Regions from separate parts of the Cobetia amphilecti genome, predicted to be linked through region 1. Evidence: predicted binding sites of a transcription regulator. Region 1 holds the regulator's gene; each other region holds the start of a gene.
What was found. Region 1 encodes FNR, which switches genes on or off when oxygen is low (the NO sensors DNR and NnrR bind a similar motif). Its sites were predicted from a motif close to TTGATNTANATCAA; they were not measured.
Positions count from the first base shown of each region.

Region 2: R1T44_RS07395 (OmpW family outer membrane protein) is a predicted target of FNR. The motif match lies at 3,287-3,300, and genes of this name have one in related genera.
Region 3: R1T44_RS12590 (cytochrome ubiquinol oxidase subunit I) is a predicted target of FNR. The motif match lies at 4,596-4,609, and genes of this name have one in related genera.

Region 1 covers NZ_CP136695.1:688,258-697,907, reverse strand. Annotated here, with positions in the region: gene R1T44_RS03115 (NADPH-dependent 2,4-dienoyl-CoA reductase) at 1-1,167, opposite strand, end outside; tRNA gene R1T44_RS03110 (tRNA-Asp) at 1,645-1,721, opposite strand; tRNA gene R1T44_RS03105 (tRNA-Val) at 1,726-1,802, opposite strand; tRNA gene R1T44_RS03100 (tRNA-Asp) at 1,852-1,928, opposite strand; tRNA gene R1T44_RS03095 (tRNA-Asp) at 1,970-2,046, opposite strand; tRNA gene R1T44_RS03090 (tRNA-Val) at 2,125-2,200, opposite strand; gene R1T44_RS03085 (alpha/beta family hydrolase) at 2,417-3,283, opposite strand; gene R1T44_RS03080 (cbb3-type cytochrome c oxidase subunit I) at 3,605-5,095, shown strand; gene R1T44_RS03075 (cbb3-type cytochrome c oxidase subunit II) at 5,092-5,709, shown strand; gene R1T44_RS03070 (hypothetical protein) at 5,735-6,013, shown strand; gene fnr (fumarate/nitrate reduction transcriptional regulator Fnr) at 6,301-7,050, shown strand; gene R1T44_RS03060 (fatty acid cis/trans isomerase) at 7,225-9,650, opposite strand, start outside.
Region 2 covers NZ_CP136695.1:1,709,599-1,719,248, reverse strand. Annotated here, with positions in the region: gene R1T44_RS07410 (cytochrome ubiquinol oxidase subunit I) at 1-667, opposite strand, end outside; gene R1T44_RS07405 (lipopolysaccharide kinase InaA family protein) at 1,254-2,117, shown strand; gene R1T44_RS07400 (OmpW/AlkL family protein) at 2,477-3,070, shown strand; gene R1T44_RS07395 (OmpW family outer membrane protein) at 3,552-4,163, shown strand; gene R1T44_RS07390 (DMT family transporter) at 4,288-5,277, opposite strand; gene R1T44_RS07385 (aminotransferase-like domain-containing protein) at 5,434-7,140, shown strand; gene R1T44_RS07380 (DMT family transporter) at 7,180-8,055, opposite strand; gene R1T44_RS07375 (DUF6314 family protein) at 8,054-8,620, shown strand; gene R1T44_RS07370 (alpha/beta hydrolase) at 8,760-9,443, opposite strand.
Region 3 covers NZ_CP136695.1:2,951,080-2,960,729, reverse strand. Annotated here, with positions in the region: gene R1T44_RS12615 (hypothetical protein) at 1-273, shown strand, start outside; gene R1T44_RS12610 (DUF3726 domain-containing protein) at 270-1,058, shown strand; gene R1T44_RS12605 (RidA family protein) at 1,156-1,539, shown strand; gene R1T44_RS12600 (DUF2474 domain-containing protein) at 1,706-1,918, opposite strand; gene cydB (cytochrome d ubiquinol oxidase subunit II) at 1,930-2,937, opposite strand; gene R1T44_RS12590 (cytochrome ubiquinol oxidase subunit I) at 2,955-4,370, opposite strand; gene R1T44_RS12585 (aminotransferase-like domain-containing protein) at 4,944-6,365, opposite strand; gene R1T44_RS12580 (hypothetical protein) at 6,550-9,249, opposite strand; gene R1T44_RS12575 (hypothetical protein) at 9,246-9,650, opposite strand, start outside.

The sequences.
Region 1 (9,650 bases):
AGATAACCCCGCAGGCCCTGCGCCCACCACTGCCACACGGCGCTCATGTCGCGCAGGCTCGATCACCATCTCGGTTTCATGACAGGCGCGCGGATTGACCAGGCACGAGGTCAGCTTCATCTGGAAGGTGTGATCGAGACACGCCTGATTGCAGGCGATGCAGGTATTGATGATGGCAGCATCGTCCGCCCTGGCCTTGCTGACCCATTGCGGGTCCGCCAGGAACGGCCGCGCCATCGACACCATGTCGGCATGGCCCTCGGCCAGCACCGACTCGGCAACCTCGGGCATGTTGATGCGATTGGTGGTGATCAGCGGCAGACTGAGCTCCTGCTTCATGCGCTGGGTCAGCCCCGTGAAGACAGCGCGCGGCACGCTGGTGACGATGGTCGGCACACGCGCCTCATGCCAGCCGATGCCGGTATTGATCAGGCTCGCCCCTGCCGCCTCGATGGCCTTGCCGAGCGCGACCACTTCCTCCCAGGTGCTGCCCTCATCGACCAGATCCAGCATCGAGAGGCGATAGATGATCAGGAAGTCCTCGCCCAGCGCGGCACGGATACCGGCGACGATCTCCACCGCCAGGCGGATGCGATTCTCGAAGCTGCCCCCGTACTCATCCTCGCGCTGATTGGTGCGCCGACAGATGAACTGGTTGATGAAATAGCCTTCCGAGCCCATCACCTCGACGCCGTCATAGCCGGCCTCGCGGGCCAGGCTGGCGCAGCGCACGTAGTCAGCAATCTGCTCCTTGACCTCTGACGTGCTCAGCGCGCGTGGCGTGAAGGGGTTGATCGGCGCCTGAATCGCCGAGGGCGCGACCTGATCCGGCGAGTAGGCATAACGCCCCGCATGCAGAATCTGCAGACAGATACGCCCATCCTCGGCGTGCACCGCCTCGGTGACCTCACGATGGTGCTTCGCCTCCTCCGGGGTGGTCAGCTTCGCGGCCCCCTGCATGACAGCCCCTTCCGCATTCGGCGCGATACCGCCCGTGACGATCAGCGCCACCCCATGGCGCGCACGCTCACGATAGAACGCCGCCAGGCGCGCGAAGCCATTGGGAGTCTCCTCAAGCCCCGTGTGCATAGAGCCCATCAGCACACGGTTCTTGAGCGTGATGTGGCCCAACGTCAGCGGACGGAAGATATTCGGATAGGCAGTCATTGCGGTCTCTCCTTGGCTGTCTCGAGCACCTCGGACAATCATTGTTATATCGCGCCGCCGCCACTCTCATCAGCAACACTCACTCAGTCATGGTCGTCAGTAACAGGTTGTCAGGACATCAACGACTGATGATAGATGGCAAACGGTCGTATGAAACGAGTGATCCCAGTGTAGAGCATCGCGCCATGGGCTCAATACTCCCAAAGGCCACATTGCGAATGACGCCAGTGATGACATCAGAAAGGTGAGCAACCGAGCAGGACACCCATCAACGGGCAAGAACGAAATGTCGTGATGTGCCCAGGGAAGACCGACAAGCCTGGAACATGACCAGGTCGAGAAGAGAGAAGAGAAAAGAGAAAAGAGGAAAGGACAGGGGGACAAGCGGGCCGGGCCAGTACTGAAGACTTTCCGACAGCCAGAAACGCAAAAACCCGAGCTCGAAAGCTCGGGTTTCACGAATTCTATGAGATCGAATGGCGGACCGGACGGGACTCGAACCCGCGACCTCCGGCGTGACAGGCCGGCATTCTAACCAACTGAACTACCGGTCCGCATTGGTGGGTGATACTGGATTCGAACCAGTGACCCCAAGCATGTGAAGCTTGTGCTCTAACCAACTGAGCTAATCACCCAACACAAACGATCTTTGCTGCAAGCAGCGATGATATCTCGCGATTCTGATGGCGGACCGGACGGGACTCGAACCCGCGACCTCCGGCGTGACAGGCCGGCATTCTAACCAACTGAACTACCGGTCCACTTCAGAACAACTCAACATCGGGCGCATGACAAACGAGAATGGCGGACCGGACGGGACTCGAACCCGCGACCTCCGGCGTGACAGGCCGGCATTCTAACCAACTGAACTACCGGTCCACGACAATCGCTTGCTTCTGCTAACGAACCAGGCCATTTAATCAAGTAACGCTTTGAAAAGCAATGACTTTTTTCAAATGGTGGGTGGTACTGGGTTCGAACCAGTGACCCCCAGCTTGTAAGGCTGGTGCTCTACCAACTGAGCTAACCACCCCTGTCTCGTTGGCGCTGCATTCTACGGAATCCGGCCCATGAGTCAATACTTTTTTTGCGCGCAATTTCAGCAATCGCCCGCGACAGAGTATTGATAAGACAGGACTTTCCCGCTGCATTTCGCCTGCAGGCCAGTAAACATCAGCGTTGCGTCATCATTCTGACATGCCGCTGTCGCCATCGAAGGCCAGGGTAATGCCCCTCGCATGGTGGCGATTCACTGCCGTTTTCCGCCCAGCGCCGGGTGATTGGCCAAGGCCAGCGCCGCACGCGAAATCAGTCCTTCACGCGTCTCGCCACTCGCTTTTCGTGGCTTGAAATCATGTTCGCCATCATTCAGCCAAAGCAATATAAGGCTTTCCGGCAACGGATATGCCGTCACTTCCTCGCGAGTTCCGAAGGGATCGCGGCTGCCCTGACAGATCAAGCCGGCCATCGGGATATCCGGCAGATGGTCGATACGCAACTTGTCGGGCTTGCCCGTGGGATGAAACGGATAGCCCAGCGCGTACCACCCGACCGGCAACGGCGCATGCGCCGCCCGGGTCAACTCCACCAGCAGATGGGAGGCCACACGACTGCCCATCGACTTGCCACCGACCAGCCAGGGCAGTGATCGCAAGGAGTCGACGGCCGCCACACACGCCATCAGCGCCTGACACCAGCGCGCCATCTCCTCGATCAGCCCGGGCAGCCGGGGCGGCGGTCGGCGGCGGCTTTCGCAGCGCATCCTGACGAGATAGCCGAAATCGAATGCCAGCCACGCCATGTCCTGCATCAGGCAGGCAGCGCCGAACTGTTGATGGAAGTCGGTCTCACGCCCGGCGCCGGCACCATGCGCATGCAACAGCAGGGCACGCCCCGGTCGTCCATGGATCTCAAGCGGCCCCAGTTCCGCCAACCAGCCTCGCCACGGCCCTCGCGCGGCCAGCGCGTCGTGGGACATGGTCTGGCGAGCAGCAAGCTCCGAGGCGACATCGGCCAGGCTGGCGACACGAAAGCCTTCCTCGGCGTAAGGGCTGGGGACCTCAGCCGTATTGGACGCATTGGCATCTTCGTCCGATGATGAAGTGACGGCGGGCAAGCGAAATTCTCCTGTTGATCTCGTACGGCTCGCGCCAGACAACGCTGGAACCGATGAGGGGTAAACGCTGCATTCCAGCGCGAGGGATGGCCTGTCAGTCGGTCATGGTCGCGCGTGATATCGGTCAGCGCCAGCCCTGCTGCCCTGACAGGGGCGTCGATGACCTGACCGCTCCCGCAGCGCCGCTTCCTGCACCGTCACCACCAGCACTGCGCTTTCGCCCACTGCCGACGAGGTCGTGATATGCGTACAGCTCTTGAGGCTTCGGCCTGCCATCCCCGCGTGAACCATCATCATCACGTGAACCATGATTTTTCTCGCATGGCCGTCATCTGGGGGCTGCTCAGCCTCTGTCTGGCGGTGTGGCTCAACCTCATCTGGCTATGGCCATCACTGGGACCGGAAGTGGCCTGGCTGAGTTACGGCCGCCTCGCTCCCTTGCAGCACCACCTGCTGCTCTTCGGTCTGGGCGGCTCGGCAGTGATCGCCGGCGGCTACTCCATCGCCATGCACAGTGTCCTGCAACGCGAATCACGCACGGACGCCGAGACGGCGATACCGGATATCGCACTGACTCCCTTCACGCTCAAGCTGATGCATTTCACCTTCCTCGGCTGGCAGGCCGTGGTCGCGCTCGGCGCACTGGCGATTGTCGCAGGCTACTCCTCGGGCCAATACATGGCCGAAGCGCCCTGGCTCGTCGATCTCCTGATGACCCTCGTCTGGCTGGCCGTGGCGTGGGTCTTCTTCACAATGCTGGAACAGCGCACGCTGCGCCGCCTGCCGGTGGCCTGCTGGTACTTCATCGCCGGCCTGATGCTGGTGTTGATACAGCATGTGCTGATCTCGCTCAGCGTGCCGATCGGCCTGCTGGAATCGATACCGCTCTTCACGGGCAGCCTCGAGGCACTGATTCAGCGCTGGCAGGCAGGGCCACTCCCCGGCGGCATGTTCGCATTCGGCGTCATTGCCTTGCTCCATCACATGGTGACGAGCCGCTCGCGGCTGCCGCTCTACTCGCATCGGCTGGCCGCCACCAGCTTCTGGATGCTGGTGCTGCTGGTGACATGGGGAGGCGCTCCACTGCTGTTCGCGAGCGCCCTGCCGGCCTGGAGCCAGACGCTGGGCATGGCGATGGGCCTCCTGCTGCTGGCGCCGGGGCTGGCACTCAGCCTCAATGGCCTGATGACACTCAAGGAGGATTGGCACTCATTGCGCCGGGATCCGCTTAACTGCCTGCTGGCGGCAGCGCTGATCAGCTTCGCCATTGCGGTTCTTGAATACAGCCTGCTGTCATTGCCGACACTCAACGCCCTGACCTTCAGTGCCGCCAACAGTCTGTCGCCGGCAGCAAGCCTGGGGGTGGTCGCGACAGTCGCCATCGTGATGGCCTATCACCTGCTGCCCCCGATGCGCTCCCTCGCGCTGCTCAAGACTCATGCCCTGCTGGTCATCATCGGCACCCTGCTGTGCGTTGCCGCCAGCTGGGCGACCACGCTGCTTCAAGGCAGCATGTGGCATGTGCTGGCAGATGACGGCAGGCCGCTATACACCTTGAGCGAGGTGCTGGAAGTGGCCCGCATGCCGATGATGATCTCGCTGGGCGGGCTCGCCTGCTGGGCGCTCGGCTTGCTGCTGATGCTCCTCAACGTGACGCGCACCCTGGCTGATCAAAAGAGCGAACGCCAAGCCGCTCACGAGCGTCAGCGCCTGAGCTCCGGCTCGCACAAGGCATCATCAGAGCCTGCCACGCACTCTGCGTCCCCCTCTACCACGCCCCCTGCCACATCCTCGGGAGGGCACTACGCATGAGACATGTCCTGCTCGAACGTCACGCCGGCCTGATGACGGCACTATGCCTGCTCACCATGAGCCTCGGCGCCCTTGCCCAGCTGGTGCCGCTCGGGGCTCACCCCAGCCTCGCCAGCGCACCCGAAGACCTCAAACCGCTGAGCGCCCTGGCGCTGGAGGGCCAGCGCATCTACCAACGCGAGGGCTGTCAGCAGTGCCATACACGCATGGTGCGCGATCTACCGGGCGACACGGCGCGACACGGCGATGCGACGACCGCCCGGGAGCGCTACTACGACCGCCCTTCGCTGTGGGGCGTCGAGCGCTGGGGGACGGATTTGAGCCAGCTGCCTGCGCAACATGACGATGCCTGGCAGCGTCTGCATCTGAATGACCCGCGCAGTCAGGCGCCGGGCTCAGCGATGCCCGCCTACCCGTGGCTGTTCGAGCAGGCGTTGAGCGGCGAAGGCATCGCGGCCCGCATGCGAGCCCTGCAAGGCCTGGGCGTGCCCTACGCGGAAGACGAGATTCTCGCCGCCCCCAATGACGTGCGTGGCACTGCCGAAATCACGGCGCTGCTCGCCTACCTGCAGCAGGCCGCCCCCGCGAGCGACATCGCCAGCCGCGACCCATGACAGGACACCGCTCAGGAGACACGACATGAATCTGCTGGAGACAACTGGACTCCCCCTGTTCTGGAATCTCTGGGTGCTGGCCCTCACGCTGGGCAGCCTGGTGCTGTTCGCCATGCTGGCCCTGGGCAGCCTTTCGCGCGCCGCCAGCGCTGACAGCGACGAGCGCGAAGGCGATGGCCCCATGCAGGAACATCGCATCAACGGCGTACGTCAGCCTGACACACCAGCGCCACGTGCCTGGGGCATACTGGCACTGGCGACGCTGACCGCCGCACTGATCCTGCTGCTCGGCGCAGCTGGCTGAGGCAGGTCGTCGCGGTATGGTCATGCGGGGCCAACCAGGCCTAAAGTTCACACACCTTGCAACGCCCATGGGTTGGGCAGGATAATGAATTAATAAAATCTAATATTATGGCGCTACGAAATTGCACTGCATTAGCCGATAAGCGCTCAGACTCTGGCCGCTCGAATCACATCGGCTGAGCAGGGTAGCGGCGGGCGACAAGGCCCCGCCCCACCGTTGTTGCGCCCGAAAGACCCCTCCGCTGCCCTGCCCCAGGGGTAGCGGTGACATTCCTCAGGAGAGTCACCATGACGGCCAATGCACAGGCATCACACCGCTTGCGCGCCCATGAAGCCCGCTGCCAGACCTGTTCGCTGAGTTCACTGTGCCTGCCACTGGCACTGAACATGGAAGATATCGACCAGTTTGACGCCATCATCCGCCGTCGCGCGCCACTCAGAAAAGGGGAAGTGCTCTTCACCCAGGGCGATGCCTTCGATTGCGTCTTCACGGTGCGCTCCGGAAGTCTCAAGCAGATCACCAATGAAAACAGCGGCATGGAGCAGCTGACCGGCTTCTACCTGCCCAGCGAGCTGGCCGGGCTGGATGCCATCGACAGCAATTGCTATCCCGGCACCGCAGTGGCGCTGGAGACCACCACCGTCTGCGAGATTCCCTTCGACCGCCTCAATGCGCTCTCGGAGCAGATGCCGGAGCTGAGAACCCAGCTGTTCAAGAGCCTGAGCAAGGAGTTGCACGAAGATCGCCGCATGATGATGCTGCTGTCGCGCAAGACAGCCGATGAGCGGCTGGCGAGCTTCCTGGTCAACCTGTCACAGCGCTTCCGTCGCCGTGGCTATTCGCCGTACAGCTTCCGCCTCTCGATGGCACGCGCCGATATCGGCAACTATCTGGGGCTGGCCGTCGAAACCATCAGTCGTATCCTGACCCGCTTCCAGACCCAGGGGCTGGTCGACATTCGTGCCCGCGAGGTGCATATCCTGCATCTGGATGGCCTGATCGAACTGGCCGAAGGCGAGTGTCAGGGCGGTCGCTGATGACGCCTGCTGACAGCACATCACGCTGAGCGACACTGCGCTGATCCGCCGCCAGGGCGCCATGTCGGCACCACACAAGACAGAAGCCCGCCACGCAATTTGCGTGGCGGGCTTCTTCTTTCTGTCAGGCCAGACAGTCATGACAATAGGGCTTGTCTCGGCCTTCGCTGGCGATCAGCGGTTCTCGAGGCGGTTATAGTCCAGCAGGCCCGCTTCGACAGGGCGATCAGCATAGTTGGTGCGCAGCACGCTGTCGGAGAACTCCCAGAAGCGCGGATCAGTCCGGCGCACCCCGATATCGGCCTGCAGGGCGCGATAGTCCTCTTCGGTCTCGAGCGTCGCCACCCGCTCTGCCAGTCCCGTCAGGGTGTCAGGCGTCAGACGCCAGAAGGCATTCGGGTAATCGCCCGCCACGCCCCGCAAGACATCGAGAGTGTCTTCCTCAGGACGGCGATTTTCCTCCTCATCGAACAGGCTGGTGATGTTGGCGTGGGCGGAATTGCGCAGCACGCTGTAAAGGCGCGGCGAGTCATCAGTGCCATCCTCCAGCGCGACGATCGTCACCTCCGGCATCAGGCTGGCCGAGACTCCCTGCACCGCAGCGAGGGCCTGCAGCTCATGTCGCACGTGCTCGTCCTCGACATTGCTCAGGCTGCGCTCATGGCCGAGTTCCGGCGCGAGGCGCTCCTGCATGCGCCGCATCAGCCCAAGGCGAGCCTGGTTCGGCGATGACAGCTCCTGCGGCGTCCAGACGATGCCACTGGGCGCATCGAACTGCGGCGGCTTCTTGAACAGCAGCTCGCCAAGCCCGGGGCTGACGTCGCGATACCAGCTGTCATGCACCGCCTGGCGCTCACCTGCCGGCAACAGCACCAGCAGGTTGTTCTCGCCTTCCATGCGCAGGAAGTCCATGTACAGACGGGTGACCAGCTGATGGCCGAGATTGCCGTAGACATCGAAGCCGGCGACCAGCAGATAGTGGATGCGCTCCAGCATCGGGTAATCGATGATCCAGCCCGTCTTGGGCACGCCACCGACCAGCCCCTTCATCACCGCCGCATTGTCGAAGTGACGATAGATGGTCAGGGCCGCGTTGGGGTTACGCCCCTGGCCGGGGCCCTCAGCCCAGCCGCTGCCGTCCCATAGCACTCGCTCATCCAGGCGCAGATCGCCATCGAGATAGGCCTGGGACATCAGGCGCTGCTTGGCCTTGAGGTAGGCGGTCTGCTTGCTCTCGAACTTGACCCAGGAGCTGATCGGCAACGCATTGCTGCTCTGCTCGGCGGGCAGGCTGAGATTCTTTCCTTCCTCGGCCAGGGTGCGTTCCACTTCCGGGTGACTGAACATCTTCGGGTCAGTGAAACCGACCCAGAAGTGATCATTGATCACATCCACCGCGACCTGCCCGCGACAGACCGGCCCCTTGATGAAGCCCATGATGGTGTTCTGCGACTCATCCAGCATGAAGCGATAGCGTGACTCGGCCGGGATGGCCTCGAAGGTCAGGAAAGGATTCGAGGCCGTCTTGAGGTCGTAGTCCGGCAGGTCATCCACCGGGTAATCCGGTGTCAGGAACAGCGCCTGCCAGCGCTTGAAGCGAGCATCATTGAGCGCATAGGGCAGATGATTCTTGGCCAGGATCGTCGCGCGCTCCTGCCACAGACGGTAATAGACCCGCGGGCGCCCGGCGTCATCGTGGGGCAGGCTCGCGCGCTCATCGGCGGTGTAGGAGGCGTAGGGTGCATCGTAGGGGCGGCGCGTGGAGATGCGCTTGATCGGCTCGCCCGGCGGGGTGCTGGAACGCACCAGCTTGAAGAAGATCGGCCGGCCGTCCGCGCCCTTGATGCCCGGGAAATACACATGGCTCAGGAAGAGATGCTCGTAGATGTAGCGATTCATCAGGCGCTGCTTGAGGCTGTCGCCATTGAAGAAGCGCTCGGCCTGCTCGATGTGCGGCATCAGCGCCTGGGGCAACGGCGCCGGACCGGTCATCGCGCCACCCTTGGCCAGCCAGTTCACCAGCGTGCGGTGCTCTTCATCGCTGACCTGTGGCAGGGCGTAGGGCATGCCCCAGTCAGGATGGTCTTCGGCGAACTTGTCGTAGCCCTCGACGGGGGCACACACCTGACTGCGATTGAGCGACAGGTCGAAGCGGTCTTCCGGCAGCAGGCCATCTTCCGTCACCGGCAGCGGCGCCTTGCGCTTCTGGCTGAGCGCACGGAACAGCACACTGCCCTCCAGATTGGCGGCCGGAGAGTCGAAGCGCTCATTGAGCACCGGCGAGAAGTCCATGCTGCGCCACTGCTCGGTGGTGTCCGCGTCTTCGAACATGCGCGTCAGATTGGCCGCCAGCAAGCGCGTGCCATCGTAGACCGGCGCCGGATTCATGCCGCGATCGATCCCGGCGGCCGATGACAACTTGAGCTGACAGGGAGCGTCGTAGCAGCCATGACAGACCACGCAGCGCGTCTCGATCACCGGCTTGACCTCATCCTCCCACTGACGCCCGGCAAGACTGTCGTGTGACACCACCCGCTCACGCGGTGACGCGGGGCCGAAACGCTCATCGAGCTGATGAATCGCGACGGCACTGCAGCCCC
Region 2 (9,650 bases), 1.0 Mb from region 1:
CGAAGCTGCGCTTGGCAAAGCCCAGGTCACGCCCCTTGAGCAGGTAGAAGGCGCTGATGCCGAGCACGAACATGGCGCCGGTCACATAGCCTGCCGACACGGTATGCACGAACTTGGCCTGGGCGACCGGGTTGAAGATGACATCCGCGAAGCTGGTCAGCTCCATGCGCATGGTCTCGAAATTGAAGGCCGCACCGACCGGATTCTGCATCCAGCCGTTGGCGATCAGGATCCACAGCGCCGAGAAGTTGGAGCCGAAGGCCACAAGCCAGGTCACCATCAGGTGCTGACGCTTGGTCAGGCGGTCCCAGCCGAAGAAGAACAGGCCGACGAAGGTGGACTCGAGGAAGAAGGCCACCAGGCCCTCGATGGCCAGCGGCGCACCGAAGATGTCGCCGACGTAATGCGAGTAGTAGGCCCAGTTGGTGCCGAACTGGAATTCCATCGTCAGGCCAGTGGCCACGCCAAGAGCGAAGTTGATACCGAACAGCTTGCCCCAGAACCTGGTCATGTCCTGGTAGACCTGCTTGCCGGTCATGACATACAGGGATTCCATGATGGCCAGCAGGAAAGCCATGCCGATGGTCAATGGTACGAACAGGAAGTGGTAGAGCGCGGTCATGCCGAACTGGAACCGCGACAGCTCCACGACGGTATCGGAGATCATGTCTTAACCCCTTTGCGATAAGGCGGACGGTCAGGCTGCCGTCCCTGCATGCGCTTGCCACCGACGTCGGACGGACACATCAGGCCGACTCTCGCCGGCAAGCACACAGGCAATGGCACCGTGGCACCAAGACCTTGGTCGGCATTGTCTACCCTCCCGCGCCAGTCTCCAGATGTCAGGTTGTCGCACTCACCGGGCGCATGTCGCACCCGCTACCTCCGCCAAGTGCCTGCTGTCACTGGACAACTCCGCTGCAAGCCGCATGGATGCTGGAGCGGCGGGCCTCGCTGGCCTGGCGCCATCTCAACGCTGACTCTGCGCACCCCTGCGCGCGCTGCGACCATCGACCACACTGCGACGTTGCACCACGCTGCGACCGACTGGCGCACCCAAGCGCCGCCAGTCGCCGCGCAGCAAGCCATCACGGCCCCGCGCCATTGACGCGCTGGGAAGGAGAGTTTTGTGCCGCAGGCCTGTCACTTCCCCAGCAGGCTAACTATCATGGCCAGTCATCGCAGCGCTCACCGCCAAGGATTGCCAGTGAACGCTTACCGCCTATCACCCGAGACCGTGATTCCTACCTGACATGACGCATCGCTCCCCCATTCATCCCTCTGCTGGTCACACCGCCACCACCAGCCCCAGCGCCACGGCGCCGCGCGGCCACGGCGATTACTGCGAAGCCGGCCTCGCCCGCCTGCTGGAGCAGCACGACCTCAATAGCTTCGATGCCCTGTGGCAAGTGGCAGCCCACGACGTCGACGCGCCGAATCGTGAACGCGGCGGCGTCTCGACGGTTTCGCTGCTGACGCTCGAGGATGAGGACGGCAACAGTCATCGCCTCTATCTCAAGCGCCAGACCAACCACCTGGGCCGCAGCCTGGCGCGCCCGCTGGGCGAACCGACCTTCTCTCGCGAATGGCGTGCCATCCGCCACTATCACGCGCTGGGAATACCGGCAGTGGACGCCGGCTGGTACGGCGAGCGGCGTGCTGGCCGGGAATGGCGCGCCATCCTGATCACCTTCGATCTCGCCGGGCGCGATGATCTGGATCACTGGCATGAACGCTGGGCGGAACTCGATGCCGGCATGCGCTCTCAGGTCATCACCGCCAGCGCCCGCCTCGTTCGCGAGATTCATCAGGCTGGCCTGATGCATGGCTGTCTGTTCCCCAAGCACCTCTTCCTCAGTCGCCCGCCGAGTGAGTCGCCGAACAGCACCTGGCAGATGGACGCCGTCATCATCGACCTCGAGAAGACGCGCCGCTTCGTGCTGCGCCGCCACGAGTGCCTGCGCGATCTCTACGTGCTGTGGCGCCGCCTGAAGAGCTGGCAGCACGATGAATGGCGACAATTTCTTGCCATCTATCGCGATGCGGATGCGCAGAGCGCCGAGGTCAGTCAGTGGCTGAAAGAGCTGGAAGCACGCGCCGCACGCAAGCGGCGCTGAGCCTGCAGAGGCCGGAAATGACCTTTGCGTAGTGAACACTAACCTCGCGCACGGCATGCGACCAAGGTCTTGGTCACCTTGCGCGAGGATGAATGGGGATGTCGCTCGAATGCGTCACCACAAGTCTCACTCGTGAGACATTAAACTTCCCTGAAATAATCGGTAACATCCGCTAACAGGACGCCTAATAAGTTTTCAAACAACGTTCTAAAAAAAGCTTGCCAAACAGAACGCTGTTTTTTATAGTTTGCAGCGTCCCCTGATCGACGCAGCCACGCAGAGCACACGGCCCAAGCCGTAGGGTAGCGAGGCACTGCTGACAGGCAGCTCACGAAGCCAAGCTTCAAGGAGAACTACACATGAAAGCTATCAAGATCCTGACCGCTACTGTTATCGCCGGCACCATGGCAATGGGCGCACAATCCGCCATGGCATATGGCAAGGGTGATACCTTCCTGCGCGGTGGCGTTGCCAAGGTCGACGGCAAGAGCAACAACGGCAACGGTCTGATCGCCAAGGACGAGTCTGGCTTCGCCGGTTCCGTGGGCTACATGTTCCACGACAACCTGGCCATCGCCCTGCAGTCCACTGAAGAATTCAGCACTGACTGGGAAAACAGCGCCGGTGGTTTCGATCAGATGCCGATCAACCTGATGCTGCAGTACTACCCGCTGGGCGGTACTGAAGCCCGCGTCCAGCCGTACGCTGGTGTCGGCCTGAACTACACCCACTTCTCCGGTGAGTCTGCCGGTGGCCAGAGCATGGACATCGACGACAGCTACGGCGCCGCTGCCGAGCTGGGTGTGGACCTCAAGATCACCGAAGCCTGGGCCGTCAACGGCTTCGCTCGTTACGCCGACGTCAAGGCCGATACCAAGATCGCCGGACAGGACGTGAACGACACCGAGCTGGACCCGGTCACTGTCGGTGCCGGTGTCACCTACCGCTTCTAAGTCCTTGCACGAGGCGTGAACATGCCTCCAGCGAGTACCTGGCAAGCCGTGTGATGCCGCGTCATGAAAACGTCAGCGATGGAGCTCGGCAACGCCGAGCCGTCCAGGCGCCAGATGGGCATCACACACAAACGCCGCAGACCTTCGGGTCTGCGGCGTTTTCGTTGTGGGCAGCCAACGGCTACATGGCCGATCTTCAGCGACGTGGCGCAGAAATTGACCTGGATCAACCACGTCCCTGACCGAGCAAGAACGCCCGTAAACTCTTGCCCCAGATCAAATTTCTCGAAATTCGGCTACCTAGAATGAGGGCATTGTTTCCCGCCATCCTTCAGGAGCCATCATGTCCGACGTCGTCTCTCGCTCAGCCTCCCTCCCCGCGCACCTGACTTCGCGCAGCCCGCGCTCTGCGGCACGCCCGTGGCAGATTCTGGCACTGGCAGGCCTCACCAGCCTCGCGACTCTCGGCGCCACACCGGCCATGGCCGCCGACTCGCTGAATGCCAGCTCTCACAGCTCTCTCAACTCTCTCAGCTCGCTCAACTACGGCGCCGGACAGTTCTGGACGCGTGCAGGTGTCGCCAAGGTCTCGCCGAAGAGTGACAACGGTCGCATCGATGCCATCGGTGCCGACGTGGATGTCGATGATGACAGCGCCTTTGCCTTCACTCTCGGCTATCGCTTCACCGACACCTTCGGTATCGAGCTGCTGGCGGCGCAGGATTTCGACCACGACATCTCGCTCAATGGCCAGAAAGCCGGTTCCGTCGATCACCTGCCGCCGACCCTGACACTGCAGTACTACCCGCTTGGCGGACGTGAATCGCGCATTCAGCCGTACATCGGCGCGGGCGTCAACTACACCCACTTCTCCGATGAAACCCTCGACGATGGCACCAAGCTCGAGATGGATGACAGCTGGGGCGCGGCCGCACAGATCGGCGTCGATCTGGTGATCAACGAGCACTGGGCGGCCAACGTCGCCGCCTGGTATCTGGATATCGATTCCGATGTCACCGTGGCGGGCAGCGTCAACGACAAGGTCGAGATCGACCCCATCGTGACCATGGCCGGGATCAGCTATCGCTTCTGATCAGCCACTTCCTGGCTAGCGCTTCTGACTGGTCAGAAACGACAACGCCCCGCCAGCCCATCTCGGGCCGGCGGGGCGTTGTGCGTTGTGCGTTGTGCGTTGTGAGTTGTGCGCTCGGCACGCCTCAGCGCGGGGCGGCTTGCCCGCTGTTCGTTACCGAGGCCTTGGAAGTTGCTGAAGCTATTGAGGTTGAGGGCGTTGAAGGCGAAGGCGGCATGGCGTCGTCGGCCGGCGCCTTGCTCACCTTGCCCGGACGCGGGCGGTCCAGCACCAGCCCCAGCACCACCAGTGCCGCGCCCGCCACCATCAGCGCGGTCCACTGCTCATCGAACAGCCACCATGCCATCAGCGCGGCACACGGCGGCACCAGGAAGAAGGTGCGCGCGACCTGATGGGCCTCGCCCCGCTCCAGCATCAGCATCAGCAGCCAGATGGCACCGACCGAGATGGCGATCACCAGCCAGGCCATGGTCAGCAGCAGACGCGGCGTGGGGTCAAAGGCAAAGCTGCCGACACTGGTCGCCGCGACGACGAACACCGCGCCCGCACCGAGATACTGGAACATCAGCCCCTCGACCAGCCCCATGCGCCCGGAGACCCGCTTCTGCCACAGCGTCGAGCTGGACACGCCGATCAGCGCCACCAGGCACCAGACGAGCCCGATCAGCGGCCACTCCAGGGTACCCGCGCCATCCTTGGCAAGCCCTGCCCCCAGCACCAGACTGACGCCGATGGCGCCACAGCCAAGCCCCGCCCACTGCTTGGCGCCCAGCCGCACGCCGAACAGCGGCAGTGACAAGGCCGCCGTCACCAGTGGATGCAGGCTGACCAGCAGCGCCGTCAGGCCCGCCGGCAGCCCCGCCTTGACCGCCGCGAACACGCCGCCCAGGTAGGCGCCATGCAACAGCATGCCAATGCCCATCTGCGCCAGACGGTCATTGCGCCGGCCCCACTGACGCGGCTTGCGGCGCAGCCATAGAATCAACCCCAGCACCGGCAGCACCAGCAGGCTGCGCACCAGCAGCAAGGTGAAGGGTTCAGCGTCCAGGGTGCCGAAGCGCGCGGCGATGAAGCCGCTGGCGAACAGAAACACGAAGCAAAGTGGCATCCACATCACGCAGACTCCAGCGAGAGAAATGACAAGCGGTCGGCCCATAGGCAGGTGCAGGACGTGCACCGACGGGACCACGACATGAGCCTTCAGCTTGCCGCGAACCCTCAAGGGGGCACAAGATACAGATAATCACCAATTCAAGGGGTACAGACAGGCATGTCATCCGCCGAGCACGCTTCGTCCGCCAGCCGCCCTTCGCTTGCAGGCCCCGCCATCAACTCAACCACCAGCTCAACCGCCAGCTCAGGCGCCACAGCCGCGACGCTGCCGCGCTATCAGCAGCTGGTCGAGCGGCTCAAGACCCAGATGGCGACGGGTAAACTGAGCGCGGGACAGCGCCTGCCTTCGCTCAGGCGGCAGGCGGCGCAGTCGGGGCTCGGCCTCAACAGCGTGATTCGTGCCTATGGCGAGCTGGAGGCGGCGGGCCTGATCATCGCCGAACCGCGTGCCGGCTATCGGGTCGCGCCAGCGACGCAGGCTGCTCACGACGCGGATGCCCTGAATACCGACTCACAGACCAGCCCGGCTTCATCTCGCCACCCCGACGAGCTAGAGCACGGGCAGCGAGAGTCACATCACAGGCCGCGCGCCATCACCACCCTCACCATCAGTGACCCGGCCTGGCAGGCGATGGCGAATGCCAGTGATCCGCGCCTGGCGCCGTTAGGTGCCGCTCACCCAGAGCTGGACGCCCCCGCCGTGCGTCGCCTGTATCGTCTGGCGCGCACTCAGCTCGGGGCGCATGCCCAGCATCCCAGCGCCTATGCCCTACCGCCGGGCTCGAGCGCGCTGCGCACCGCCATCGCCCAGCACCTCAGCCACCACGGCCATCCCTGTGACAGCGACGCCCTGTTGATCAGCCAGGGGGCGCAGCATGGCATGTCCCTGCTGCTCGGCCAGCTGCGTGCCGCCAAGGGCCGCTGTCGGATCGGCGTCGAAGCGCCGGGCTATTTCGGCATCGTGGCTGCCATCGAAGCCCAGGGCCATCAGGCGATCGCCATTCCGGCCCGCGCGCACCAGGGACTGGATGTCGCGGCGCTCGAGCGTCTGCTCGAACGTCATGATGACAAGACGCCCGCCCTGACGCTGGATGCCCTGATCGTGACCGCGGATGGCCACAATCCCCTGGGCGGACAGCTGAGCACGCCAGATCGCCACCGCCTGCTGGCACTGGCGGCCCGCCACGCCATCCTGCTGGTCGAGAACACCACCTTTGCCGAGCTGAGCTTCGATACCCGCCAGCCGTGGCTGGCCGACCTCGCCCATCGCCATGCCGACAGGCCGATGCCTGCGCTGATCAGTCTCGGATCATTTTCCAAGACGCTGGACCCCCGCACCCGCTGCGGCTGGCTGTGGCTGTCACGGCCCGAGCAGGAGTCACCACTGGGGCTGCAGGCGATGATTCGGGCGCGCTGGGCCAATGGCATGGGCGACATGCCGTGGATGCATGCTGCCCTGAGCGAACTGATCACCAGCGGGGATTACGGCCGCCACGTGCAGCGCATGCGACGCTGCTATGCGAGGCGCCTGGAGCGTCTGCGTGCGCACCTGAGCACGGCGCTGGGTGACCGAGTCTGGCTGCCGCCACCGAGCGGCGGCTATCTGCAATGGTGTGGCCTGCCCAGCCTTGAGGCGCGCCAGCTTGAGCAGTTGCATCAGGAGCTGCTGAATGCAGGCATCGCCACCCTGCCCGGCAGCCTGTTCAATGCCGAACAATCCGGCCTGCGTCTCAATGCGGCCCAGCTCGGCGAGGAAGCGATGCAGAACGCTGCGCGGCCCTCTGACGAGATTCCCCGCCAGCAGGAGATACTGGCGCGCCTCACCGCTCACCTGCAAAAAGCCCTCGCACAGGGCGAGGGCTGATTGAGGTGCGATGTCTGGATTTGCTTATGGCACAGACTGTCAGGCCATGCGCAGCGCCTGCTCGCGGCGACGTGCCCACACCTGATTGATCACCAGTGCCGCCACGATGACCGCCCCACCCAGCGCCAGACGCGCCAGGTCGGCGTCGCGGTTCCAGATCAGCAGATTGACCAGCAGGCCCGCCGGCACCAGCGCATTGTTCATGATCGCCAGCGTGCCGGCATCGACCCGCGTCGCGCCCTTGTTCCACAGGAAGTAGCCCAGCCCCGAGGCCACGATGCCCAGCCAGCCCAGCACCACGAAGTGCACCGGCTGCGACGGCAGCTTGTCGGTACTGCCGAACAGCAGGAACATCACGATCACCAGCGCCAGCGCGCCGAGATAGAACCAGCCGAACACATGGCGATGGGCGACATCCGCCGGCAGCTGCGGAGCAACCTGACGATAGGCCACCTGCCCGATGGCAAAGCACAGATTGGCACCCTGCACGACCGCAAAGCCGAGCCAGAAGCCGTCACTGACCCCGTTGTAGCGAATGATCGCCGCACCCAGCACCGCAATCGCGGCGGTCAGCAGGTAGAATGGCGACAGGCGCTTGTTCATCAGGTCATCGAGCAAGGTGATGTAGATAGGCGTGAAGATGGTGAACAGCAGCACTTCCGGCACGGGCAGCAGCAGGAAGGAGCGATAGAAGAAGATGTACATCAGGCCGAGCTGGATCGCGCCGATGGCCATCAACTGGAAGCGCAGACGACCGCTGATCGCCCGCGGGCGCATGAACGGCGCAAAGATCAGGCACGCCAGCACGATACGCGTCAGTACGGCCAGATAGCTATCGACCTGACCGGACAGATAGACGCCGATCAGGGAAAACGAGAAGGCCCAGAGGGCCGTGACACCAATCAGGTAGGACATGACGAGTAAACTCGGTAGCCAGAAGAAGTTGACACCAATTGTAACCCTCTATGCGCTGCTCGCGCAGATCCGCCGGCTGGATTTTTCGTCACGCTCCGGCCCGGCCTCGCGCAATGCCTGGTCTGGCCAGGGAAGCGGCGAGGTGACGGTCACCCGCGAAGCCCCAGCCTTCCCCCACGACGGGTCACGACAGGCGGCTCAGCAAGAGGAGGAGAGTGTGGTATTTCTCGAGCAGGGCCAGTTCCAGCTCGAGGGCCAGTCATCCAGCGTCAACTTCCACAACCGCTATCGCTGGCAGCTGGCTGCGGATGGCGAGGCGCTGTCGCTCAGTCATGAACGTCGTGGCCGCGATGCCGCCGTCTTCCTGTTCGACTTGGTGGCCGACAGCGCTCGAGGCGAAGATCACTTCGTCAGTCGTGAAGCGCATCTGTGCATCGATGATCTCTACGCCGCCACGCTGGTCATCGTGCGCGATGAGGTGGGCAATGCCCTGGGCTTTGATCTCGACTGGCGCATCACCGGCCCGCGCAAGGATGAACACCTCGCCTACCGCTATCGCTGCTGAGCGCGACCAGCACTGGCAAAGACCGCTGACGGCGTATGACGGGGCCGCTGGCAGCACATGAAAACGCCGCTGACGGAGTGATCCGTCAGCGGCGTTTTTGCTCTGGCAGTCGATACTGACAGTCGATCCTGGCAGCCGATCAGGCCAGCAGACGCGCCTTGAACCACTCACCGATCGCCTCGATTTCCTCGAGACACACGGCGTGCGCCATCGGCCAGGTCTGCCATTCAAGTGGATGACCCAGTGCACGCGCACTCTCGGCGCCCGCCTCACCCAGTGCCAGCGGCACGATATCGTCGTGGGTACCGTGATGGACACTGAGGGCCAGGCCCTGATTGGCGGCGCTCGGCGCAATGGTCGCGCTGGTCGCGAAATAGGTCGAGAGCGCCAGCAAGCCGCCCAGCGGACGCTCGCAGCTCAACGCCGCCTCATAGACCACCGCACCGCCCTGGGAGAAGCCGGCCAGAATGATGCGCTCACTGGCGATGCCCTGGGCGATCTGCTCCTCGATCAAGGCATGCACGTAGGCTGCGGATTCACGCAGCTGCACCTCATCGACGCGCCGGCCGAGATTCATCTCGAGAATGTCGTACCAGGCCGGCATGCGCATGCCGCCATTGACGGTCACGGCCAGCTCCTGTGCATGCGGGAAGACGAAACGCACGCCGTGATTCTCAGGCAGACCCAATGCAGGCACCACGGGCACGAAATCACTGCCGTCAGCACCCAGGCCGTGCAGCCAGATCACGCAGGCATCCGCCTGGGCGCTCGGCTCGATGATCTGAGGGGCACGGTGGCCATGCTGCTGTGATGCGTCACTCATGTTCAGCTCCGGTCGGTAAGAAGGGGAATGCCGCCCAGCCTACCATTGACGCTGGCATCTGCCATGCGATGAGGCTGGCAATCTCACGATGAACAGGCAAATTGCCCTGTCACTCGACGCCCGCCAGCCTCACCGATGCCATAAACGCCATGATGACAGAATATCTTCAGCACCTGTCAATCAAGGGTTCTGCCAATCAAGGGTTCT
Region 3 (9,650 bases), 1.9 Mb from region 1:
TGGGCGCGCGACATGAAGCCCATGCACCTGTTGCGGACCAAGCTATCGTTCTTCGGTGCCAGTCGTTTCGATCCGAAGTCTGATCGTTGGGTGCGTATCACGCTCTTCCAGGGGGCTCCGCTGGTGGAGGAACTCAACGCCGAGCCGCAGGATCCTGTCGCATTTGATGATTGGAGCTTCCCGCTGGCTCCACAGATTGCGCGCACGGTGCTGTCAGAGATGACCGCCGACCCTCGGCAGGTCAATACCACGACAGTGGGAGGAATGTCATGAAGGTCTCCTACAACGAGCTTCACGGACTGTGTCGCAAGGCCTTTCAGGCGATGGGCTTTGAAGACGGTGACGCCGGTGACGCCGCCGACATGGTGGCCTGGATGCAGCTCTATGAGCTGGAAGGGCTGGCGGCGCTCAATCGCGGACTGCGTTTCTTGCTGGAGGATACCGATGAGCGTCCGCCGGAGATCGTCTATGCCGATGGCGACCTTGCGGTACTCGACAGCCACGGTCACAGCGTATTGAAGAGCTCATCGCTGGCGCTGGAACTCGGCTTCGCCAAGGCACGTGCGCGTGGCCTCGCCGTCATCAAGATCCAGCATTGCCACAATCGGCAGCTGATCATGGGTTATCTGGCGCGCCTTGCGGGGCGCGGCATGAATGTCACCGCCTTCTGGCGCAACGCCCAGGACGTGGACGAGGCGGTCGGCTGCCCCATGATCGAGCAGGTCGTGGGCTTCAGAGCCAACAGCTCGGTCCCCGAGATACGGGTCTATGCCGTGCGTGAAGTGCCAGAAGAAAATGAGCCCAATGATGGCATCACGCTGGTGATGGCCAACCATGTCGACCTGCTGCCATCCCTTCGCTCCGACTATGACGTCGACCTGCTGGCCTGTCATGAAGAGTCGAAGCTGCTCGCCTGTCGCCAACGAGCCATGCAGGAAGGCATCGAGGTGGATGACGAACTCTGGTCACGCCTGAAAGCACTCTCGACACGCCTGCTGGTCGAGGCAACGGAAGATTCTCGCAGTGGTGCCGGCGCCGGTTCCACCGACAACGACTGACCTCTCGCCTCTCAATACGTCCCATCATTCCATGATCCGCCGCTCTTGCGCCGGCGGGTCATGGAGTGCGCCATCGAAAGATTCTCGAGGAATACCCATGGTTCATCCCGTCAAGACCGATCTTTTTGCTTCTCGTGCACCCCTGTCATGGGCGAGTGTCGGCAATGGCATCCTGTTCACTGCCCAGATTCCTATCGATGCCGCCGGCAATGTCGTGGAGGGCGGGATTGCTGCCCAGACCCGCCAGACGCTGGATAATCTGATTCATACCCTGGAATGCGCCGGTGGTGACGCCTCCTCGCTGACTCAGGTGCTGATCTATGTGACTGATCGCGAGCACCTGGCGACAGTGAATAGCCTCTATGCAGATTATGTGCGTGAGCCCTATCCCAACCGGGCTGCCATCATCGTCTCCGGGTTTGCACGCGAAGAGATGCTGGTCGAGATGGTCGCCTATGCCGCACTGGAGGTTGATGTCTAAAGTCGCCGTGATGGGGGGAGGGAGTGACCCGTCACGTTTGCGCCCTGCATTGACTCGTCATTCAGGTCAATCGGTTCACCAAGCCCCCAGACCAACAAGAAAGACGCCGGAGCATTCGCTGCTCCGGCGTCTTTTTGTGTCTACTTGATGTCTTCTTTCGCTGCTTTCAGGGCGTAAGGCCCGCGGCCTGCATGAAGCGACGCAGTGCCAGAGAGACGAGGCCCAGCGCGCTTACGCTGCCTCCCCAGATCAGCACCAGCCAGCCGATCTTGCTGAGCCAGCTGGCCGGGCGCGCGGGCGTCCCGGATGGCTCACCGCCGGGTCTGGCTGTGGGGGTATGCAGTGGTGCTGAGGGTGACTCGTGTGTCGGGGATGTCATGTCAGCACCTCTCAATGGTAGCCATCGGTATGACGGACCTTGCCCTTGAACACGAAGTAGCTCCACGCGGTATACACCAGGATGATCGGCAGGATGAAGAGCGTGCCGACGAGGGCAAAGCCCTGGCTTTGTGGCGGAGAGGCCGCTTCCCAGATCGTCACATGACCGGGAATGATGTCAGGCCACATGCTGATGCCGAAACCGCTGTAGCCCAGGAAGATCAAGGCCAGCACCAGCAGGAAAGGCTGGGCATGATATTCAAAGGCGACGGCGCGGATCAGCGCATAACCAGCCAGCACTACCAGCACTGGCACCGGCAGGAACCAGAACAGCTGCGGCAGCGTGAACCAGCGTTCGGCGATGGCGGGGTGGGCCAGCGGAGTCCACAGACTGACGGCCGCGATCATGATCAATACCCACAGCGTCAGCGGGCGCGTCAGGGCAAACATGCGCGCCTGGAGAATGCCTTCGGTCTTCATGATCAGCCAGGTGCTGCCGAGCAATGCATAGGTGAACAGCAGCGCCACACCGCAGAACAGCGGGAAGGGTGACAGCCAGTCCAGCGAACCGCCGCTGAAGTGAACCCCATCGAAGGCGATGCCCTGGATGTAGCCTCCCAGTGCGACGCCTTGACTGAAGGTAGCCAGCACCGAGCCGCCCACGAAGGCCTTGTCCCACCAGTGGCGACTCGCATCCGAGGCCTTGAAGCGAAATTCGAAGGCGACACCGCGGAAGATGAGGCCGATCAACATGGCGACAAGAGGAATGCTCAGGGCTTCCAGCAAGACGGCGTAGGCCAGCGGGAAGGCCGCGAACAGCCCCGCGCCGCCCAGCACCAGCCATGTCTCGTTGCCATCCCACACGGGCGCCACGGTATTCATCATCACATCGCGGTCCACCTTTTCCTCCACCCACGGGAAGAGAATGCCGATGCCCAGATCAAAGCCGTCCATGATCACGTACATCATCAGGCCGAACAGGATGATGCCCGCCCAGATGACAGAAAGGTCGATACCCATAGCGTTCATCGCTCCGGTCAGTGAGTGGTGCCGTCGAGAGATTCCTCGATGGCCGACAGTGGGCGGGATGGCGTGCGTGGCTTGCCGGGGCCGCCGCTGGGGGCGTGGCTGTCATCACCCTCAGGCCCTTTCTTGATCAGCTTGAAGATGTAGTTGATCCCCGTGCCGAAGACGATGAAGTAGACCGTGACAAAGGCTGTCAGGCTGATGCTGAGGTGAACGGCACTGTGGGCTGAGACGGCATCTTCCGTTCTCATCAAGCCGTAGATCACCCACGGCTGGCGGCCGACTTCGGTGGTGAACCAGCCTGCGAGTATCGCGATCAGCCCGGCCGGCCCCATGGCGACGGCCAGCCTCAGCCAGCGCCGCGAGGTGAAGAGCCTGCCCTTGCGAGCCAGATAGACACCCGAGAGGCCGAGCAGAATCATCGCAAGGCCCAGGCCGACCATCAGGCGGAAGCTCCAGAACACGACGGTCGAATTGGGGCGGTCGGCGGCGGGGAAGTCCTTGAGCGCCGGCACCTGTTTGTCGATGTCATGCATCAACAGCAGGCTGCCGAGGGCCGGAATCTCGAGCGCAAATCGCGTCTCTTCGCGCTGCATGTCGGGCACACCGAACAGGATCAACGGCGTCGGTTCCCCATGGCTGTTGTCCCAATGGCCTTCGATGGCCGCGATCTTGGCCGGTTGATGCTTGAGCGTATTCAGGCCATGCATGTCGCCGACGAAGGCCTGCAGCGGGGCGGTCACCATCAACATCAGCACCGCCATGACGAGCATCTTGCGCACTTCCGGGGTGTCGCGTTTCTTGAGCAGCAACCAGGCGGCGGAGGCAGCGACGAACAGCGAGGTGCTCAGGAAGGAGGCCAGTGCCATGTGGGCCAGGCGATAGGGGAAGGAGGGATTGAAGACGATCGCGAGCCAGTCGACCGGCACGACGATGCCATCGATGACCTCATGCCCCTGAGGGGTCTGCATCCAGCTGTTGGACGACAGGATCCAGAACATCGAGACCAGGGTGCCGAGCGCCACCATGCAGGTCGAGAAGAAGTGCAGGCCGCGGCCGACGCGATTCCAGCCAAACAGCATCACGCCGAGGAAGCCGGCTTCGAGAAAGAAGGCGGTCAGCACTTCATAGGTCAGCAGTGGCCCGGTCACGCTGCCGGCAAAGGCCGAGAAGCCGCTCCAATGCGTGCCGAACTGGTAGGCCATGACCAGTCCTGACACCACACCCATCGCGAAGTTGACCGCGAAAATCTTCGACCAGAAATGATAGAGGTTGCGGTAGACCTGTGTGCCTGTCTTCAACCACATGCCTTCCAGTACCGCCAGATAGCTGGCGAGGCCAATGGTGATGGCCGGGAAGATGATGTGAAACGAGATGGTGAAGGCGAACTGTATCCTGGCCAGGTCGATGGCCTCGGTGCCGAACATGGCAATGTCTCCTGAGTAGGCGGCAAGGGGGACGGCCCTGCCTGAATCTTCGCCGCTACTCTAGGGAGCCGCCGGAAGCCATAACAGGCTCAGTTGTGCGAGAAAAAACCATATCAGTTGCAAGCTGAATCTTGGTAGGTCGTTAAATGCCCGTGAGCCAGTCAGTCGGCCAGCCAGGTGGTATGGCGAGAAGCCAGCAAGGCGAGCCGGTCAGGAGGGCGCACTCTGATTCACGTCAGCACCATGACGGGATCAGATGCTTGTCGTATCGCCCTTGGCGGCAGGCCCCGCCATGGCGGGCTCTGGCGCTTCCTTAAGGGGCACGCGTGCGGCATCAGGGCATGCAATCAAGATGCGCAACAAGCTGCGACATCCAGGCGTGGCAAGCAGCTGTCGCGCGAGTGATATGCGCCGCAAAAGGCTGTTTTCGCCCCCGCGGATGACGAGTGAAGACTGTGTGGCAAGGCGGCCACAAGGGCTGCGGCATTTGCGCGCACTCGTGCGCGCACATACTCAAGGCATTCCTTACATCTCGCACCTCGCACCTCGCATATCGTCTGAGCGGTCCGCGTTTCAGGCTGCCTTGAGCAATTCACCCAATGTCTGCATGGCGCGCTCTGACGCCGCGTCCCATGGGTGGCCGTAGCTCAAGCGAATGCAATGCTTGAAGCCCTGGGTGGCCGAGAAGATAGGCCCCGGCGCCAGGCTGATGCCGTGGGCCAGCGCCTGCTGAAACAGGGCCAGCGAGTCGATGTGCTCGGGAAGCTCGCACCACAGGAAATGACCCCCGTGGGGGTGGGTCACGCGAGTGTCTTCGGGGAAGTAGCGATCAATGGCTGCCAGCATGGCTGTCTGCTGGGTCTCGAGCGCCAGACGTAGCTTGCGCAGGTGGCGGTCGTAGCCGCCATGCTGAAGGTAGTCGGCCAGGGCCACTTGGGCGGGCAGCGATGGCGAGATGGTCGTCATCAGCTTGAGGCGCGAAATCTCCCGGGTATGCCGCCCCGCGGATATCCAGCCCACCCGATAGCCCGGTGCCAGGCACTTGGAGAACGACCCGCAATGCATCACCAGGCCCTCGACATCCAGCGCCTTGACGGGTTGCGGGGGCGACACCTCGGCACGTTGATCGAAATACAGTTCCGCGTAGACATCATCCTCCAGCATCGGCAGCTGATGACGGCAGAGCAGCGCATACAGTTCGGCCTTGCGTGCATCGCTCAGGCTGGCCCCCAGCGGATTCTGCAGATGACTCATGAACCAGCAGGCCTTGATGGGCAGCGTCTCCAGACGATTCTCGAGTACCTCGAGATCAATCCCGTCGCGCGGGTGTACCGGAATTTCCACCGCGCGCAGCTTGAGCCGCTCAAGCACCTGAAGCGTGGCATAGAAGGCCGGCGCCTCGATGGCGACAAGGTCCCCGGGCTGGGTGACACATTGCAGGCCAAGATTGAGCGCCTCCATGGCGCCATTGGTGATCACCAGCTCCTCCGTCGGCAGCTGCATGCCGTTGACCATGTAGCGCTGAGCGATCTGTCGGCACAGGTCAGGATGGCCTGTGGTCATGTCGGAGATCACGGCATGCGATGACAGCTGGCGCAGCCCACGTGTCATGCTGGTCGCAAGCCGAGCGAGCGGAAAGAGCTCCGGGCTCGGGAAGGCAGACCCGAAGGGGACGGTGTCGTTGTCGCGCAGTGAGCCCAGCACTGAGAACACCAGTTCACTGACGGCGACATCGGAAGGGGCTTGCTGCTGCAGGGCGACATGCGGCTCATCGAGTATCCGCGAGGCATTGTCACGCACGAAATACCCCGAGCGCGGCCGCGCGCTGATCAGGCCCTGATTCTCCAGCAGGTAATACGCCTGGAAGACGGTAGAGGGGCTGATGCCATGCGCCTTGCTGGCCTGACGCACCGACGGCACGCGCTCACCCGGTGCGAGAATGCCTGTGCGAATCAGGTTGGAAATCTCGGCGGCAAAGCGTTCATAACGCTTCATGAAAAAGTCCTGATGAGATTGGGCGACACATGTTACTCACTCGATGAGTCCAGGGAGAGCAGACTACCTAAATTCATCCAGCGTCACTATATTGGGCGCGCTCGTTAAGTGGTGTGTTATGCCATGATTCAACTTGTGCAAGGCTTGCAGAGCAGGAGGTTTCTGATGAGACGTGGTGCTGTCTTTATTGCGCGTGGGAGATCCAGGGCGTAATCGCCTGGGTGTACTTACTGGCGCGCCGCATGGCCTGACGATGCAGGTACTCCAGACTATGGGCATAGTGCGTCAATGTCTGCTCCGGTGTGCGGTGGCCGATCCAGATGGCGAGTTGATACAGCAACATGCCACGTTCCCGGCTATCTTCCCCGGCATAGCCCTGAACTCCCTCAAGAAAGCGTTTCAGGGGCGCTTTTTGCAAGCCCCAGGAGCCGTGCTCCTGCAAGTCATCGAGAATGTCTCGATTCTGCGCTGCTTCAAGACGGATCAGCCACCAGCTGACGGCTGCGTGACGTAACGAGTGAAAGTCGATAGCGTTTCCCAGCACATCTCTCATGGTGTCGATCGCCGGGGCGATCAGACCGGCGTGGTTGAAGGCCAGACCGCTGTCACTCGGGCCGAACAGGGCGATGTCAGGGAGGGCTGTCGTGGGGAAGCATCGCCGCCGATAAACCCACCACGCTGCCAACAACTGGATATCTCCGAAGAATGTCAGAAGGTGTAGCGGAAGTACGCGCCGGGCAGCAGGGGTCTTCCCACCGCGAATATAGACGCGGCACTCAATCTCTGGCAATGAACTCAATTGCTCACTCAATGCCTCGCGAATGGTCTCCATCTCATGCAATGCAGGAGGTGAGAACTCTGTGTCAGACAGCGCCGGTGAGGGGGCGGCCGGGGGGTGATCCTCCAACCAGTGCTCGAGTGAGAAGGTCCCCTGAGGACATTCGATGCGAATGTCTTGTAGCGTCAGGGCGCAGACTTCGCTGGCGCGCATACCACCGTGGAAGCTGAGGGCGATGCTGAGCCATTGCATGGTGGCATCAGGCGTTGTATCGGGCTTGGAAAGAAGATGGCCCCGTACCTTTTCCATCTGTCTCAGGGTGGCAAAATGAATTCGTTTAGCGCTGGGAGCTTTACTGTTGCCTGATATCGGCGGCTCGACGTCCAACAATACTCCCATACTGTGCATGAAGCGGATGAGCTGCCCCATATTGCCAAGAAAGCTCTGTGTTGTGCTGGCAGACCAGCCCATATCGTGTGGCACACACCAGTACATTTCCTGGGCGCTGTCGTTATCCCATTCCTGGATATCGATCGACAAGGCGTAGTCCGCCATTGCCATCGGCAGGCTGCGAGACAGATAGGTGTGCAGTGAACTGACGCGTAGCATGCGAGTCACGCGCAGATCATGGAGCCAATAGAGCACCATGGCCGGATAGCTATGGCGGATGCCCATGAGTTTGGTGAGACGCCTACTTGTCTCGAGTAACAGAGCCTCCAGGCGCCCTCTGACCTTCTCGTCGCTTGTCTTGCGCAGATAATCAGAGGAAATGACACCGATCCATTGCTTGATGATACGTCTTGCAGAAGGAAGCCAGTCAATTGACCAGAAAGCTCCGCTAATCAAGCGCTGCCCCGGAGGTTGTGTCAGCACGGTGGGGGGATATGGAGCCTTCGTTTCTGACGCCTCGGCTGCGAAAAGATCCACGGTGCTCATCTTGTCGTCATTCGCCACGGGCTCATGCTGGCGGTCGATGGAATGAGCCGCCATGACGGGGTTAGCAGGAGGGGCCTCCAGCCGAGCGAAGTACGAGTGGGGCTCATAAAGCCCTTGGGCGCTACTGTAGGGAATTGGATAGCGACTGAATTGACTCACCCAATAGCCTGGCAACCCCCCTAGTACTGCGGCATGGGGCAATGCTCTCAACAGGGTCGTTAGTTTTAGTGTCCGGCGTTCCTCGATCGTCAGGGGCAGCGTGGTGACCAGGGACGCCAGCTCCTGTCTCATGCGCTCCTTGATGATGCGAATCCGCTCGGTAATCGAGAGAGGTTCGTCTTCCGGCCTCTCGGCCAGTAACCATTTGTCCTTGGCGGTGGCGGGTTTCTTAGCTCTCAGTGTCTTGAATGCTGTCGCCAGTGTCGACTCCAATGGCAGACGGTAGGCCGTCAGGTGAGACGACATGATCCGTGGTGGGGTCGAGTGAGCAGGGATCCAGACCCACTCATTAGGGGTATTTCGATCACCCTCGAAGTGACGGCGCGTGAGGCAGGCCAATGTGACCAGAATAACTTGTTGCCCCAGCCCTGCACGCACGCCGAGCTCTACGGCAGCGCGTAGCAGGGGAAAGTCAGTGCCGGAACGACGTAGCTCGCGGATGATCGGCAAGACCCTTGCTGTGCTGGCCAGAGCCTTCGCATCCATTGGCAGCACGCTTTTGCGCCTGGCTAGCGTGGGCCACTGTGGCAGCATCGCCAGGACTCCCGGGCTTTGATTGACCTCCTCCAGAAAGTGGCCGATGACGCCGTAGGCTTCGCGACGCCCTATCGGGCGACGATGGTGCACGCTTCTCCACCGCCTCAGTTCCTCGACCATGGCTTCGGCTTGCGTGTGGTTGAGTGCCAGCGTAATGCTCCCGGCCTCTGCTGGTACATCGTTGGCTGGTTGGCGCTTGGCGTGACGCTCGAGCCAATACAGAAGGTGCAGGCTTTGCTGGCGTTGCCTGCCCTTGATTCGATCAAGTCGGCGCTCCTCCCATCGCCGCCAAAGCTCCTGCATGTGGTGGGTTTTCATGAACTTTAGGTGCAAGTCAGGATCGGGCCTGGTCAGTAATCGGGTTACTGGAGCATCCTTTTCACGAGCAATGGAAAATATCCAGTCTCCGCTCATGGCAAATCCTTTAGAGGTAGTACCCTTATCCTCAACTCCTCGGACAAGACCCCCAAGAGGCGTTGCATTTCGGGCGGTAGGCAGATGTTGCTGGCATAGGGGGCGTGGCGTTGCTGGCCGCGTTTGACATGACCCAGCAGCATATCCAGCGTGTTCGCTTGCATTCGACCATCAAGTGTCTGGGCGACGAAATGACGTGGCGCATTATCGGGTAGTGTCAGTAGGGTATCGAGTGCCCTGCGTGATGATGTTGTCAGCTGCGGTGCCTGATGGCATGCACTGATCCAGTCTCGCATGTAGGTCTGTCGGAAAGGCTTTGCTGTCAGATTGAGGCTTGCCCTGCGCCTCGACCACCACATGGCCAGAGCCTCCTCGTTTTCAGGCCATGACAGCCAAGTCTT